DNA from 2 places in the Erysipelothrix piscisicarius genome. Region 2 is predicted to be linked to the other one. Evidence: a T-box and tRNA genes for the amino acid it is inferred to sense, from the RefSeq annotation. Region 2 holds a T-box; the other holds one or more tRNA genes.
What was found. A T-box is a leader RNA that pairs with one kind of tRNA and senses whether it is charged. The one in region 2 lies ahead of serS (serine--tRNA ligase), so its partner is inferred to be a tRNA-Ser.
Positions count from the first base shown of each region.

Region 1: it has a tRNA-Ser gene. The T-box ahead of serS (serine--tRNA ligase) is inferred to sense a tRNA for this amino acid. The anticodon was not compared.

Region 1 is NZ_CP034234.1:838,130-846,289, forward strand. It holds gene EEI45_RS04135 (FtsX-like permease family protein) at 1-1,599, shown strand, start outside; gene EEI45_RS04140 (GyrI-like domain-containing protein) at 1,663-2,061, shown strand; gene EEI45_RS04145 (ABC transporter permease) at 2,146-4,152, shown strand; gene EEI45_RS04150 (hypothetical protein) at 4,268-4,966, opposite strand; tRNA gene EEI45_RS04155 (tRNA-Gly) at 5,079-5,151, opposite strand; tRNA gene EEI45_RS04160 (tRNA-Asp) at 5,155-5,230, opposite strand; tRNA gene EEI45_RS04165 (tRNA-Gly) at 5,467-5,540, opposite strand; tRNA gene EEI45_RS04170 (tRNA-Asp) at 5,548-5,623, opposite strand; tRNA gene EEI45_RS04175 (tRNA-Ser) at 5,649-5,739, opposite strand; gene EEI45_RS04180 (thermonuclease family protein) at 5,861-6,397, shown strand; gene ytvI (sporulation integral membrane protein YtvI) at 6,438-7,541, shown strand; gene rpsL (30S ribosomal protein S12) at 7,750-8,160, shown strand, end outside.
Region 2 is NZ_CP034234.1:321,969-330,128, reverse strand. It holds gene EEI45_RS01605 (PTS fructose transporter subunit IIABC) at 1-689, shown strand, start outside; gene EEI45_RS01600 (RNA-binding S4 domain-containing protein) at 829-1,050, shown strand; gene EEI45_RS08855 (AAA family ATPase) at 1,040-1,243, shown strand; gene recF (DNA replication/repair protein RecF) at 1,237-2,124, shown strand; gene gyrB (DNA topoisomerase (ATP-hydrolyzing) subunit B) at 2,124-4,043, shown strand; gene gyrA (DNA gyrase subunit A) at 4,053-6,563, shown strand; T-box leader at 6,641-6,829, shown strand; gene serS (serine--tRNA ligase) at 6,864-8,150, shown strand.

The DNA of each region.
Region 1 (8,160 bases), 520 kb from region 2:
GTGATGTCCTTAGGGACCGGGTTAGTTCTTGGCTATCTCGGATCTCAGGCAACCGCAATTTTAAGTGCTCAACTCCTTAAAGCGAACATCACATACCATTTTATTTTCTCAATCAAAGCAACACTTAAAACAATCCTAAGCTTTTCCGTTATTTTTATCATTGTCCTTATCTTCAACGGTAATGTCATTCGGAAACATAAGCTTATTGAACTCTTTCATGCACATCGCGTCAATGAAACTGCTGAAAACAAACGTGCTGTTTTACAATTTATGGTAGGTGTCATTTTACTGATTCTTGCTTATAAATGGGCACTTGTACCCTTACATCTTGTGGTCTTTATGCCTTTGATTATTGCCTTGGGATCATTTGCTACGTTTGTTATTTTTAAAGCACTTTCCGGCTTTATGCTTAAGTTTATGAAGATCAATCAACGCCTCTATTATAAAAATCTCAATGTCTTTGTATTTCGCCAAGTTGCCTCAAAGGTCAATACTACTTACAAGATGATGGCGGTTGTAAGTCTTCTACTCTTATTTGGTATCGCAACATTATCAACGGGGTTTAACCTAAATTCAGTTATGGATGAACAAATTAAACGCAATACACCTTTTGATTACACCTTAATGGTGCCGTACTTATCGATCGAACGTGATCTTGAAATTGAAACCTTTATTGCGGACCAGAACATCGAAGGCTTTGCATCAATGAATCTCTACAACACTGATTATGATGCGGATGTACTCGATAGTGTTGTGATGCACGCCAAAAGCCAACAACAACCACGAATCTATCTTGCGGATATTGAGGATTATAATATGATCCGCGTCATACACAATCAGCCAACCATTGATTTAAGTCCGAACAGTGTATACCCTTATGGTCTTAAACATCACAATCAAACCTTAAAAGCGGATGCTAAAGTTATCTTGGGTAAGGGAGATTATAATGTTGTTGATGATCGTGATGATGAGTCGATAAGCATTAGAAATGGTGATTTTAATGATGTCGTCTTACTCATGAATACGGAAACACTTCATGATACACTTGCATCTCAAACGAAACCCGTAACGATGACAACAATCTACAATGTGAATACAGACAAAAGCAGTTTACTCCAAACATCTATTGAACACAAACTTGACGAATTGGGATATGATCACAATGATATTATAAGTGTTAGTTCAGAACAACTGTTTGAAATGCTATTGGGAATTGAGCTGATTTTTACTTTTATGGGACTTTATTTGGGCGTTGTTTTCTTAATCAGTAGTGGTGTCATTCTTGCCCTACAGCAACTTTCTGAAGCAAGTGATAATCAGGTACGCTATCGTGTACTTGAGAAATTGGGAACGGATGAAGGCATGATGCATCACGCCATTTTCAAGCAAGTTGCCTTGTATTTCTTCATACCACTCTTGCTGGCTGGTGTTCATGCATGGGTTGGGATATCTGCGGTTAATATAAACTTAGATCTTGCAGGCCTTAAGGCAACCAGTTTTATGCCAACCCTTTTAACGTGTGTTGGGGTTATCGGTATTTATTTTGTATACTTTATTGCAACCTATTTAGGCAGTAAGTCAATAATTAAAGGAAACTAGAGATTTCATCTAGTTTTTTTTATAGAATGTTGTATTATAGTTGTAGTGTAAAAGGAGCGTTCCATGAATTTATTTATAAGAGAAGATATTCGGACGAATAGTTTTGATGACCCGGAGTTTGAACAAAAGCTTGCTTCAATGTGGGAGCGATTCAATACATCATTACCACATTATGATGCGGCGAAATATGCAGTCTATACGGACTACAAGACAGACTATAAGGGATTGTATTCTCTGGGCCTTGCAACTGAGTTTGAACAAACAAGCGAATTGTTGGTCGTGGACGAACGCAATGATTATCAAGTGTTTCCTGTTGATGTAACCGATGAATTTGGTGTTTTAAATACATGGAAATTGATCTGGTCGTTGGAGGCATCGGATAAGTTAAAACGTGCGTATACCATTGATTTTGAAAAATACTATGAAGATGGACGTATCGATATCTTTATCGCAGTAGAATAACATTTATGTTATTCTTTTTTATTACGAGAATGTAAGGTGGTCGTTTATTGAAATATGATAAAATACAACTAAGGAGTTCTAACTATGGTCATAAAAATGGCATTTAAAAACGTTCGAAAAAGCTATAAAGACTATACCGTGTATTTTGTGACACTGGCTTTTTCTGTAGCACTTTTCTATATTTTTGGATCCTTTCAAGATCAAGCGGGAATCTTGGAACTTACAAATCAAATGGGACGAACGTTTGAACTGGTATCAGAAGCCCTCAATGTGATACCTTTTATAGTCGTCGTAATCTTTGCTTTCCTTATCGTCTATGCAAATAATTTCATCATTGGCAGACGAAAACAAGAGTTTGGATTGTACATGCTTTTGGGGATGTCACGTTTTAAAATGTCATTGATTTTGATGGCAGAAACATTTTTAATTGGATTGGCTGCACTTGCAGTAGGCCTGTTCTCAGGCTATATCTTAACGCAAATTACGAGTGTGTTGATGGGGACAATCCTAGCGGTTCCGATTCACTATCAATTTATCTTTTCAACACAGGGGGCGCGGCGAACGATTTATTGTTTTAGTGGAATCTTTGTATTGATTATGTTTCTTAATCAACGGAAACTGCGGAAGATTACGTTAAATGAATTGTTTAATGCTCATAGAACACAAGAGATGTTGCGAAATGTTTCGGTTTGGTGGACGGTATTTCAACTTATTGGGGCGATTGCGATTTTGATTTTTGATTACTTATGGGTTCTTAAAGCAGGGCAACTTATCTTCTTTATGCCGATTATTGTTGGGATTGGAATCTTTGCGACAATCCTTTTATTTAAATCTATGGCAGAATTTGTGGAATATTTTGTACATATAAACCGCTCACGATACTATCGCAACCTTAATTTATTTGTCGTTCGACAAGTTTCAAATAAAATTCGTTCGACATATCGTGTCATGGCCGTGGTATCCATTACCTTATTGTTTGGTATTACTATTTTAGCGACGGGGCTAAACCTTAATAAACGCATTTCTAATTTTGCGGTTGAAACCATTCCTTATGATGCCTCATTTACGTTTATGTATGATGACGTGGGAACTGTGAAAAATTACTATAACGATTTAAATCTTAATGAATATTTTAGTTCGGGTTTTCAAATCAACCTCTATCGATCGGAATCTTTTGATACGGAGGTATTCAATATTTATGATGATATTGGTGAAGAAAAACCCGTTAATGAACCTTTGGCTCTCATGACGCTAAGTGATTACAATAAAGTTCGAACCATCCAAAATAAACCGTTGTTGACGCTTTCGAAGAATCAAATCTATTTTCAACCGGATTACAACAATCTCATTACAATGCGTGCGCGTTTGGTTGATGTCCTTGATTATCGAAAACCCTTAACCTTAGGTTCTGTTGACTATTTCCTACAACCTTATGATGAGGCAAATTTTGTGATTTTTTCGAATCAGTCAAATGGCTATCCAATCCTTGTAGCTCATGAAGATGATGTCAATTCGATAAAGGCCACCTGGCCCGATGTTTTTATAAAAACTGTAGTAAGTGGCAATGCACTACATTCAACTGAAGGAGATATTGAACGTATTCTAGAACATGTTCAAGAAAGACAAACCCAAGATCTCACAAATTATTATGATACCGATGTACTTACAAGATATAACTCGGGGCTTACAGGTATGGGAACTGAAATTATTATTGCTGCAATTGGCCTGTATGTGGGGATGGTGCTTCTTATTGTTAGTCTCGTTATTTTGGCGTTACAACAGTTATCGGAGGCTAGCGATAATCAAGGGCGGTATGAAACCCTGCGTAAGATCGGGGCATCACATGCCATGATTAATCGAGCATTGTTGAAACAGACGGCCTTATACTTTTTCATCCCACTAGGGGTTGCATTGATTCATACGGTAGTCGGTTTGATTGCAGTTGAGCGAAATTTAAACCTTATAAATTTAGGGTACACATCAAATGTACTCAGTGTGTCAACAGTGGTTATTGTCTTTATGTTCTACTTGATCTATTTTGTGATCACTTATTTCAACAGCAAACGTATTATTAAAGTAAAACGCAAATAAAAAACAAATAAAAAACAAATAAAAAACAAATAAAAAACATACTCATTTGAAGTGAATCCCTAATTACTAGTACGGAAAAGAGATTTACATCCATGGTGGAGTATGTTTTTTATTTCTATTTCAATGCTTGATGATTTTCGGTGTAGGCATCAAAGTGTTTCAGTTCAAGCATTTCGATAAAGAGGTCAACGCCTGATTCAAAAAAATCTCTAAGAACTGGATTGTCGTTATTATACTTCACCATCATGAGATCTTTTGGATTCAATAATTCATGACTGATGTCATATCGTAGCTGAGCAATTAAGATTGATGTGAGTGCATTCGTTTCATAACGAATCCAATCAATGGTATAGGTTAGGTCGTTTTCAACATATTCGGACAATCTTTGATAGTAGTTACTTAATAAGTTACTCCCAAAAATCGCTTTTTGAAGGTAAATGGTTGTGTGTACAGATTGTTCATTTCCATAGGCGGTGATAAATGACATAACACGATTAAATACTTCTTGGCCTTCGTTTGTATTAAAGTAAGTGCCAGGAATTGATTGGTCATAGTTTAGCGCATAGTAACCCTCGGTGAGTTCTTGTAAGACAATACGAAGTTTTGTGTCCTTCTCAAGTTTTTTCTCTTGATCAATTTGCTTCTGATGGTTCTCTTTGATTTTTTTGAGTTCGGTATCTGCAGATTGTTTTCTACCGAGATATGAACTAATGTATCCAAAAAGAGAACTCAGTAAAACACCAGACAGACTGATTATAGCGACAACGATTTGATAGCTGTCCATGATATTCATAAAATAGATTGATGTAGGCATACACAAACCTCCTTTAAAAGCATTATAACGTATAATGAACGAAAACCAATCATAGAATTTAAAATCATAAAAAAAACTCTATAAGTAAACTTATAGAGTTGGATTAACTGTTTGGAGCAGGTGAGGGAATTGAACCCCCGCCTCAACCTTGGCAAGGTCGTGTTCTACCATTGAACTACACCTGCAAATGGCGGTCCAGACGGGAATCGAACCCGCGATCTCCTGCGTGACAGGCAGGCATGTTAACCGCTACACCACTGGACCATTTGCAAAACGTTAAACCTTTAACGCTCATATATATTACCATAGATATATTCTTATTCCAAGCCTTTTTTACAACATAAACTAGTTTTTTTTTGTCTGATTTCAAAACAACACTGGAATGCAACCTTACAGTCAACAACACGACGGAAAAATACGAAAATTCACTTCTAAAAAGTACCATGAAGTTATTATACGAAAAAAAAAGAACGTTACGTTCTATATTATTTTAATATTTTTGGAGCAGGTGAGGGGAATTGAACCCCCGCCTCAACCTTGGCAAGGTCGTGTTCTACCATTGAACTACACCTGCAAAAAAATGGCGGTCCAGACGGGAATCGAACCCGCGATCTCCTGCGTGACAGGCAGGCATGTTAACCGCTACACCACTGGACCATTTTTTTATTTAAGAAACAAATAATGGCGGAGATGGGGAGATTTGAACTCCCGCGCCAGTTACCCGACCTATACCCTTAGCAGGGGCACCTCTTCAGCCACTTGAGTACATCTCCAAGTTTGTTTCTTGCGCTCTTCTTTGAGTGCTCATTCATATTATCACAACAATAGGTCTTAGGCAATAGCCTTTTATTGTTTTTTTTTAATATTTACCGTTGTTTGGGGTATAATCAGTCTATGAACAATAAAAATAAACAAAAGACTGCAAATATGTTACTTAAAATCACGCTATTCGCCGTTTTAGTAATCGTATTTATTCTAACAGAATTTATGAAACCAAATATAAATTCAAACAAGGAACAGGCTACACTAAGTAAGTGTATTGACGGGGATACAGCACAGCTAAACATTGGTGGGAAAAAAGAGAAAGTTCGTTTTATTGCTGTTGATACACCTGAATTACGTCAAAATGATGAGTACAATCCTCAGTTTTATGCTGAAGAGGCAAGTTCGTTCACATGCAATCATTTAAAAAGTGCAAAAACGATTGAACTTGAATATGATCCCAACGCAGATAAATACGACAAGTATGGATGTGTGATAGCGTGGGTGCGTGTTGATGATGTACTTTTGCAAGAACTCCTGGTTTCGGGCGGCTACGCTAAAGTGAAATACATTTACGGAGACTATCTTTATGTAGATCAACTGAATCGTTTGCAAAATCAAGCGAAAAAGCAAAATATTGGCCTGTGGCGTGATAAAGGTAGACATTAAATCGCTATATCTTTAAAATAAATTATAGATGGAGGAAATTATGATCGAAAAACGTAAAAATTTTATAATTAATATTTTATATTTTGCAATAAGTTTTAGTCTTGCTGCTTTAGTACTTAAGTTTTCAACAAAATACTTGATGCCCTTTATTATTGGTTTTGTGATTGCATTCTTGTTGAAGCCGGTAATATCTAAATTAACGAAAAAAATTGGAAATCAAAAAGGGTCTTCACTTTTAGTTGTTATTCTTTTCTATATATTATTAGCTGCGGCTATTTTTTGGATCTTGGTAGCGGTTATTGCAGGCATCCAAAATTTTGCTAAGGCTGTTCCAAGTTTTTATCAAACGACACTCTCTCCAGCAATCGAATCAATTATTGTTTGGGTTGAAGGTGCGGTCGTAAATCTCGACCCTGATGTAATTGATATTATTGAATCAATCGGTCGCTCTGTGGTGCAAAGCATCGATGGGATTTTCAAAGGGATTTCGGGTGGTACAATAAACTTTATAACACGATTAATTTCCTCGATTCCAAGTGTATTAATTTCAATCCTTATCGCGATTATTTCATCGTTCTTCTTTACACTTGACTATCAAGGGATTGTAAATAGTGTGATGGGAATGATTCCACTTAAACAAAGAACGTTAATCTTAGATATTAAAGATGGACTCATTTCAGTTCTAGGAAAATATTTAAGAGCATATGCCAAGTTGATGTCATTAACGTTTGTTGAATTATCAATCGCATTCTTTGTTCTTGGAATTCATAACCCAATAGGATTAGCCTTTATGGTAGCAATCATTGATATTCTTCCAGTTCTTGGTACTGGGACAGTTATGATTCCTTGGTTCATTATTGAACTCATTATGGGAAACACACCACTCGGTGTTGGTTTAATGATTACTTACATCATTATTACCGTCATTCGAAATATCTTGGAACCAAAGATTGTTGGAGATCAAATTGGATTGCATCCCCTTGCAACCCTTATCCTTATATATGTAGGGTTGAAGATGTTTGGTTTCGTAGGTTTATTCGCACTTCCAATCTCGGCAACAATTCTTAAAACGCTTCATGACGAAGGTAAAATAACCATCTTTCGCAGAGATGAAGATTTGAATCAAACGGCCATAGAGGACTAGAAGAAATTAATAATCGGATGCAGTCACATTGACTGCACTCTGATTATTATATTTTTTTTGTTTAATATGTTGACAACAACGATTAGTGTGATAAAATGTAAATGCTTATGAATTAATACTGGGTTTCTTTCGTGGAAACCTAATTAATATGTGAGTCGCGGCACACATGGTACTGTGTGCACAAAAAAACTAAGAAGGGAGAAAATTAATGCCTACAATTAACCAATTGATTCAAAAAGGTCGTACAAAACGCGTTTACAAATCGAAATCACCGGCATTAGGTCGTAGTTTAAATACGATTAAACGTCAAACAACTAAAGTAAATAGTCCACAAAAACGTGGAGTATGTACACGTGTTGGTACAATGACACCTAAGAAACCTAACTCAGCATTACGTAAATATGCACGTGTTCGTTTGAGTAATGGTATGGAAGTTACGGCTTATATTCCAGGAATCGGTCACAACTTACAAGAACATAGTGTTGTTCTTATTCGTGGTGGTCGTGTTAAAGACTTACCTGGGGTTCGTTACCACATCGTTCGTGGAACAATGGACTGTGCTGGTGTAACTGACCGTCGTCAAAGCCGTTCACTATACGGTACTAAAAAACCAAGACAA
Region 2 (8,160 bases):
GTTATGCAATGAACATGATTAAAAAACTCCTTGCAACGCTTCCACAAAGTCTTGATGGTATTAAGACAATCCTCTTGTATCCCGTTTTAGGTGTACTTGTGACCGGTTTATTAATGGTTTTAATTAATATACCGATGAAGTCCGTAAATGAGGCGATGAATGGCTTCTTAAATGGTTTATCAGGTACCAATGCAATATTTTTAGGTGCATTATTAGGTGGTATGATGGCTGTAGACCTTGGTGGGCCAATTAATAAAGCTGCTTATGTGTTTGGAACGGGTACGTTAGCTGCAACTGCCGCAGGGCAAGGTAGCGCTGTTATGGCTGCTGTTATGGCAGCAGGGATGGTTCCACCACTTGCTGTTTTTGTTGCTACACTGTTCTTTAAACACAAATTTAAAGATGAAGAACGTCAAGCTGGTATGACAAACTTAATTTTAGGTGCTTCGTTCATTACTGAGGGAGCGATTCCATTTGCATCCAGTGATCCCCTTCGTGTTATTCCAAGTTTCTTTGTGGGTTCTGCCTTGACAGGAGCCTTGTCATTAGCATTTAATATTACCGTTAACGCACCACATGGAGGTCTCTTTGTGATTCTTCTTGTGAGTCAGCCACTCTTATATATTCTATTTATCATTATTGGTTCGATTGTTAGTGGGCTTTTAATGGGTATTTTAAAGCGTAATTAGTTCTTTTTTAACACAATTATCATGAAACCACATTTGGTTTAAAGAATGTGGTTTTTTGTGCGTTATATGAGCCGTAAAAAGATGATTTTAATTCGTTTTTATAGTATAATAATAAGGTAATAAAAAGGTAATAAAAAGGATGGGTGCTATGAAAAAAGAGACTCAATATATCACTTTAGGGCAATTTCTAAAAGTGGCGGATTATGTTAATTCAGGTGGAGAAGCGAAACACCTCATTCATACGTTTTCGATTCAAGTAAACGGTGAAGAAGAGAACCGACGCGGTAGAAAGTTGTATCCTGGAGATGTTGTTGTAATTAACGGTAATAAACACGAAATCACAACAGAACATGAAGGTTAAAAATCTTGAATTAAGGCAATTTCGAAATATTTCGAATCTCAATCTATCATTTAACAAAAACATAAATGTTTTTGTAGGGGATAATGGTCAGGGGAAGACGAATATTATCGAGTCGCTTGTCTATCTTTCTTCAGGGCGATCCTTTCGTGTTAATTCGGATGAATATCTCATTCAATACGGTAAGGAATTTTAAGTGTTATTGCCGATATTGAGGATCAGAATAATACTCAAAACCTTAAGGTAGTACTCAGTACTGCTGGAAAGTATCTTCAAGTAAACCAACAACCATTAAAAAAAATGACCGAGTTTATCGGTCGTTGTAATGTTGTGCTGTTTAATCCTGAGGATATTAACTTTTATTCTAATAGTCCGAGAAAAAGACGAAGAGAAATTGACTTTGAATTGGGGAAAATGTCAAAGCGGTATCTCAATCAATTAAGTTTGTCGAATAAGTTTCTATCAGAACGCAATGCGTACTTGAAAAATAAAAGTGTTGATCGAGATTATCTAGAAATTTTAACGGAAAAATTAGTGGATGCGTCTATTTTGATTATTGAAATGAGAGCAAAATTTGTTCAAGCGCTCAATCCAATCATTAATCACTATTATCATCTACTCACTGATTCTGATGATCATATCGTTCTACATTATAAAGCACCGATTACACTCGAAGGGGATTTGAAGGTGCAATTATTATCAAAGATGCAAGATTCATTCCAACGTGACTGTGATTTTAAAGTCACACAGAATGGAATTCACCGCGATGATTTTATTTTTATGATAAATGATATTCCTGTTGTGAATGTATCATCTCAGGGACAAAAGCGAATGCTTATAATTGCTTTTAAACTTGCGATTGTGGAATTGATTTTTCAAAGTCGTAAAACTTATCCAATTTTGTGTTTAGATGATTTGTTTTCTGAATTGGATAATGTCAGACGTGAGCGTGTTCTAAACGTGTTACACGAAGAAATGCAAGTATTTATTACTACTACAGATTTAGATTATATTAAATCCAAACGCGATAAGACGGTCTTTAAAGTTGTTAGTGGTAATGTAGAGGAGGTTATTTAATGTCGAATACAAAAGTAGATCATTCATATACGTCTTCCGATATTCAAGTTCTTGAAGGATTGGAAGCGGTACGTAAACGACCTGGGATGTATATTGGTACAACTTCATCCCGTGGTTTACATCATTTGGTTTGGGAAATTGTAGATAATGGGATTGATGAAGCTTTAGCTGGATTTGCGACAGAAATTGTTGTGAATGTCGATAAAGATAATGTAATTTCTGTATCAGATAATGGTCGTGGGATTCCAATTGGAATTCATGCGAAAACAGGCGTTTCAACAGCTGAGACGATCTTTACAGTACTCCATGCCGGAGGAAAATTCGGTGGTGGTGCATATAAAGTATCGGGAGGTCTGCACGGTGTTGGGGCTTCTGTTGTTAATGCGTTGTCAGAATGGTTGGAAGTTAAAATTTATTTGGATGGTACAGAATACTATCTTCGTTTTGAAGAAGGTGGAAAAGTAGCAATACCACTTAAAGAAGTTGGTAAAACAGATAAAAAAGGAACAACGGTTCGATTTAAGGCTGATCCTACTATTTTTACGGAAACAACTGAATTCTCACATGATATTTTACGTGATCGTTTACGTCAAATTGCATTTTTAAATAAGGGAATTAAACTTGTTTTCCAAGATGAACGTGAACCTGAAGAAACAATACATCTTGAATTTATTTACGAAGATGGGCTCCGTGAATATGTTCAGTATATGAATGCGAATAAATCTCCAATACATGAAGAGATTGTTTATTGTGAAGGAGAAGAAGAAGGAATACTCGTTGAAGTATCAATGCAATATAATGATGGTTTTACGCCAAACATTTATTCATTCTGTAATAATATTAATACACATGAAGGTGGAACCCATGAAGATGGGTTTAAACTCGCATTAACACGTGTAATTAATAATTATGCAAAAGATCACAATCTACTTAAAAAGGATGATGATGGATTTTTAGGGGACGATGTTCGTGAAGGACTCACCGCAATTATTTCTGTAAAACATCCTGATCCTCAATATGAAGGACAAACTAAAACTAAACTCGGGAATAGTGAAGTGCGTAAGATTGTTTCTAGTGTCTTTGGTGAGCAATTAGAACGTTTCTTGATGGAACATCCGGATGACGCTAAAATCATCGTAGATAAGGCTGCAATCGCATCGAAAGCGCGTGTTGCTGCTCGCAAGGCGCGTGAGTTAACACGTCGAAAAGGGGCTCTTGAAGTTTCTTCTTTACCTGGAAAACTTGCGGACTGTTCAAATCGTAATCCATCTGAGTGCGAAATTTATATCGTCGAGGGGGATTCTGCGGGTGGTAGTGCTAAACAAGGCCGCGACAGCAAATTCCAAGCGATTCTACCGCTTCGAGGTAAAGTTATTAACGTAGAAAAAGCACGCCTACATAAAATATTTGATAACAATGAAATTCGTATGATGATTACAGCATTTGGTACGGGTGTATCAGATGAAATGGACATCGAAAAATTACGTTACCATAAAATTATTATCATGACTGATGCGGACGTCGATGGTGCACATATTAGAACGTTATTATTAACATTCTTCTACCGATTCTTAAGACCGCTCATTGAAAATGGATTCGTCTATATCGCGCAACCACCACTTTATAAGATTTCTCGTGGAAATAAGATTGCTTATGCCTATGAGGAAGAGGAGTTGGATGAACTAAAGGTCGAATTTGGAGACCGATTTAACGTACAACGATACAAAGGTCTTGGGGAAATGAATCCGGAGCAGTTATGGGATACAACCATGGATCCAGAAACACGTACATTAATACAAGTTACAATTGATGATGCAATGGAAGCCGATGTTATTTTTGAAACCTTAATGGGTGATGAAGTGGCACCGCGTCGTGAATTTATTCAGACGAACGCTGAATATGCTGATTTGGATATTTAGGAGGACACAATGGAAGATAATACACAAAGTTATGACAAAATAAAACAACGTAATATTTCTGAAGAAATGAAAAAATCATTCGTCTCCTATGCCATGTCGGTTATTGTTTCACGTGCGTTGCCAGATGTCCGTGATGGTCTAAAACCCGTTCATCGTCGAATCTTATACGCAATGAATGATCTTGGTATGACGAGTGATAAACCTTATAAAAAGTCAGCACGTATTGTTGGTGAAGTAATTGGTAAGTATCACCCGCATGGGGATACGGCTGTGTATGATTCAATGGTACGTATGGCCCAAGAGTTTTCATACCGCTATATGTTGATTGATGGTCACGGAAACTTTGGATCAGTCGATGGCGACGGTGCAGCTGCGATGCGTTATACCGAAGCGCGTATGTCTAAAATTTCGATGGAATTAATTCGTGATATCAATAAAAACACCGTTGATTTCATTGATAACTACGACGGTGAAGAACGCGAACCTGCAGTGCTTCCGTCACGTTTCCCAAACGTTCTCGTTAATGGTGGAACCGGAATTGCGGTTGGTATGGCAACAAACATCCCTCCTCATAATCTTGGCGAAGTTATTGACGCAACGATTGCACTTATCGATAATCCAGATATTACAATTAAAGAATTAATGGATGAATACATTTTCGGACCCGACTTCCCAACAGGTGCGCTCCTATTAGGTCGTAGTGGTATTAAGTCAGCATTTGAAACAGGACGCGGTTCTGTAGTTATGCGGGCTAAAGTGGATATCGAAGAAATGAAAAACGGGAAGCCACGTATTGTTATTTCTGAAATTCCATATCAAGTAAATAAAGCCACATTAGTTGAAAAAATTGCTACTCTTGTTCGTGATAAAGAAATTGACGGAATTACCGATTTAAGAGATGAATCAAACCGTGAAGGAATTCGTATTGTTGTTGAATTACGAAGAGAAGTTCAAGCAGAGGTTGTCTTAAATCAACTTTATCGTCTTACTGCCCTCCAATCATCTTTTGGGGTAAATATGCTTGCGTTGGTGAATGGCCGTCCCGAGCTCTTAAATCTATTACAGGTATTAAGTCATTATCGCGACCATCAAATTGAAATCGTTACACGTAGAACACAATTTGAATTGAAGAAAGCCGAAGATCGGGCACATATTCTTCAAGGGTTGATGATTGCACTTGATCATATCGATGAAGTAATCTCAATTATTCGATCATCTAAAGACGATCCGGAGGCGATTACCCGACTTAATGAAGCATTTGACTTAACAGAGATCCAGTCTAAAGCGGTATTAGATATGCAATTACGTCGTTTAACTGGGTTACAACGTGATAAAGTCGAGAGCGAATTTAATGAATTAACAATTCTAATTATTGATTTAAAAGATATTTTAGCGAACCATGATCGCTTACTTACCATTATTAAAGACGAATTGACCGAAATTAAAACAAAATTCGGTGATGATCGCCGTTCAGAAATCGTAGAAGCGGATATTGACATGTTGGATGAAGATTTAATTCCGGTGGAAGATATTGTTGTTACGATGACTATGAATGGTTATATCAAGCGAACAACAGTTGATTCATTCAACACACAAAACCGTGGTGGGAAAGGTGTACGTGGTATTAGTACTTATGATGAAGATACAGTGGATCAATTCATTGCAATGTCGACGCATGACTATCTACTACTCTTTACAAACCTTGGTAAAGTCTACCGTATTCGTGGATTTAATGTACCGTCTTCAAGCCGAACATCAAAGGGGATACCTGTTGTAAACTTATTGAATCTTGCAGAAGGAGAAACCGTTAAAACGCTCGTGAAAGTTGCCAAAGATGATGAATCGAGATATGCATTCTTCGTTACAAAGCAAGGTATAGTGAAACGAGTTGAAGTTCAAGAATTTGAATCGATCCGTCAAAACGGTAAAATTGCAATTACGTTACGAGAAGATGATGAACTCGTAGGTGTTCGTATGACTAACGGGGACAACGAAATCATTATCGGAGGAAGCAACGGTAAAGCTGTTCGATTCGATGAGAATGAGGTTCGTTCAATGGGACGTACAGCGTCAGGTGTTATTGGATTCAATGTTGATGAAGGTGAAGTTGTAGGGATTGCGACGGATCGTGAAGGTCAATATATTTTAGCGGTAACTGAAAAGGGATACGGTAAGCGTACAGACATTTCGGAATACCGCCGTACGAAACGTGGTGCTAAAGGTGTTAAAACAGTAAATATTACTGAGAAAAACGGCGAACTTGTTTCATTACGTGCAGTTAACGGTGATGAAGAAGCATTAATTATATCAAACGAGGGTACTGTTATTCGAACAGAGATTAGCAATATCGGAATCTATGGACGTTCAACAATTGGTGTAAGATTGATTAATGTTGGTGAATCGGATTCTGTTTCTCAAGTAGCAATACTACAACCGACAGTTGATGAGGAACCCGAAGACGATCAAACGAACGAACCGGAAGTACAAATTGAAAACAAAGAAATAGAAATAACCGAATAAGCAAAGCAAGGATAAAATCCTTGCTTTTTTTCTTTCGATTCTATTTGACTTAAAATATGATAATCGCTATAATTTACTTAAACTCGTTGAAAGGGAATAATATAACTGTTTTATTTAAGAGAGATGATGTTTGGTGAAAATCATTATAAAACGCTATAGTTCCACCCTGGAGAGATTAATTTCGGAAGACAACCGTTATCTGTTAAAGGTATGTTCCACGTGGAACATATGAAAAAAGGGTGGCACCACGTACATACGTCCCTTAAGAGGTGTTTTTTTTATTTTCAAAAGGAGAAAAATATGTTAGATATTAATCTATTTAGAACGAATCCTGAGCTTATTAAGGACAACCTTAAGAAGAAATTCCAAGATCATAAGGAAAATATGGTAGATGAAATCATTGCTTTGGATATCGAATACCGCGGTATTAAAACACGTGCGGATGAATTAAGAGGGCAACGTAATGCTTTAAGTAAGCAAATCGGCCAACTTATGGGACAAAAGAAGATTGAAGAAGCAAATGCTGTAAAGGAACAGGTACAGGCCTTCGCCCTTGAACTAAAAGAAATCGAAGAGAGAGAAGAACCTCTATTTGAAAAAATTAAAGGTTTGATGATGGAAATCCCTAATATTATTGCGGATGACGTTCCTATCGGAAAAGATGATAGCGAAAATGTAGAACGTTATACTGTAGGTGAAATTATCGATAAAGGCTTCGATGTTCCTTACCATACGGATATTATGGAGTCATTTGGTGGAATTGATCTTGATGCCGCACGTAAGGTTGCCGGAGCAGGATTCTACTATTTACAAAAAGACATTGCGAGACTTCATTCAGCGGTGACAACTTATGCCCGTGATTTCATGATTGATCGTGGATATGACTATGGAATCCCTCCATTTATGATTCATCGTGACGTTGTTAGTGGTGTTATGAGTTTTGAAGAGATGGAAAACATGATGTATAAAATTGAAGGTGAAGACCTTTATCTTATCGGTACGAGTGAACACTCAATGATAGGTAAGTATATCGATACAATTATTGATGGAGAAACGCTCCCACACAAACTTACCAGCTACTCACCATGTTTCCGAAAAGAAGTGGGCGCGCACGGTATTGAAGAACGCGGTGTATACCGTATACACCAATTTGAGAAACAAGAAATGGTAGTCGTTTGTCATCCAAATGATAGTGCAGCACTCTTTGAAGAACTTTATCATAATTCAGTAGATTTCTTTAGAACCCTTGATATTCCTGTACGTGTACTCGAATGTTGTTCCGGAGACCTTGCCGATTTAAAAAACAAGAGTGTTGATGTAGAAGCATGGAGTCCTAGACAGAAAAAATATTTTGAAGTTGGAAGTTGCTCAAATTTAACAGATGCACAAGCGCGTCGATTAAAAATACGTATTGACACACCAGAAGGACGTGTTTACGCACATACCTTAAACAATACGGTAGTAGCACCACCACGAATGCTTATCGCCTTTTTAGAAAACAATCTTCAAGCAGACGGAAGCGTACTTATACCAGAAGCATTACAACCCTATATGGGATTTAATAAAAAAATAGAGCCGAATCAATAGGCTCTATTTT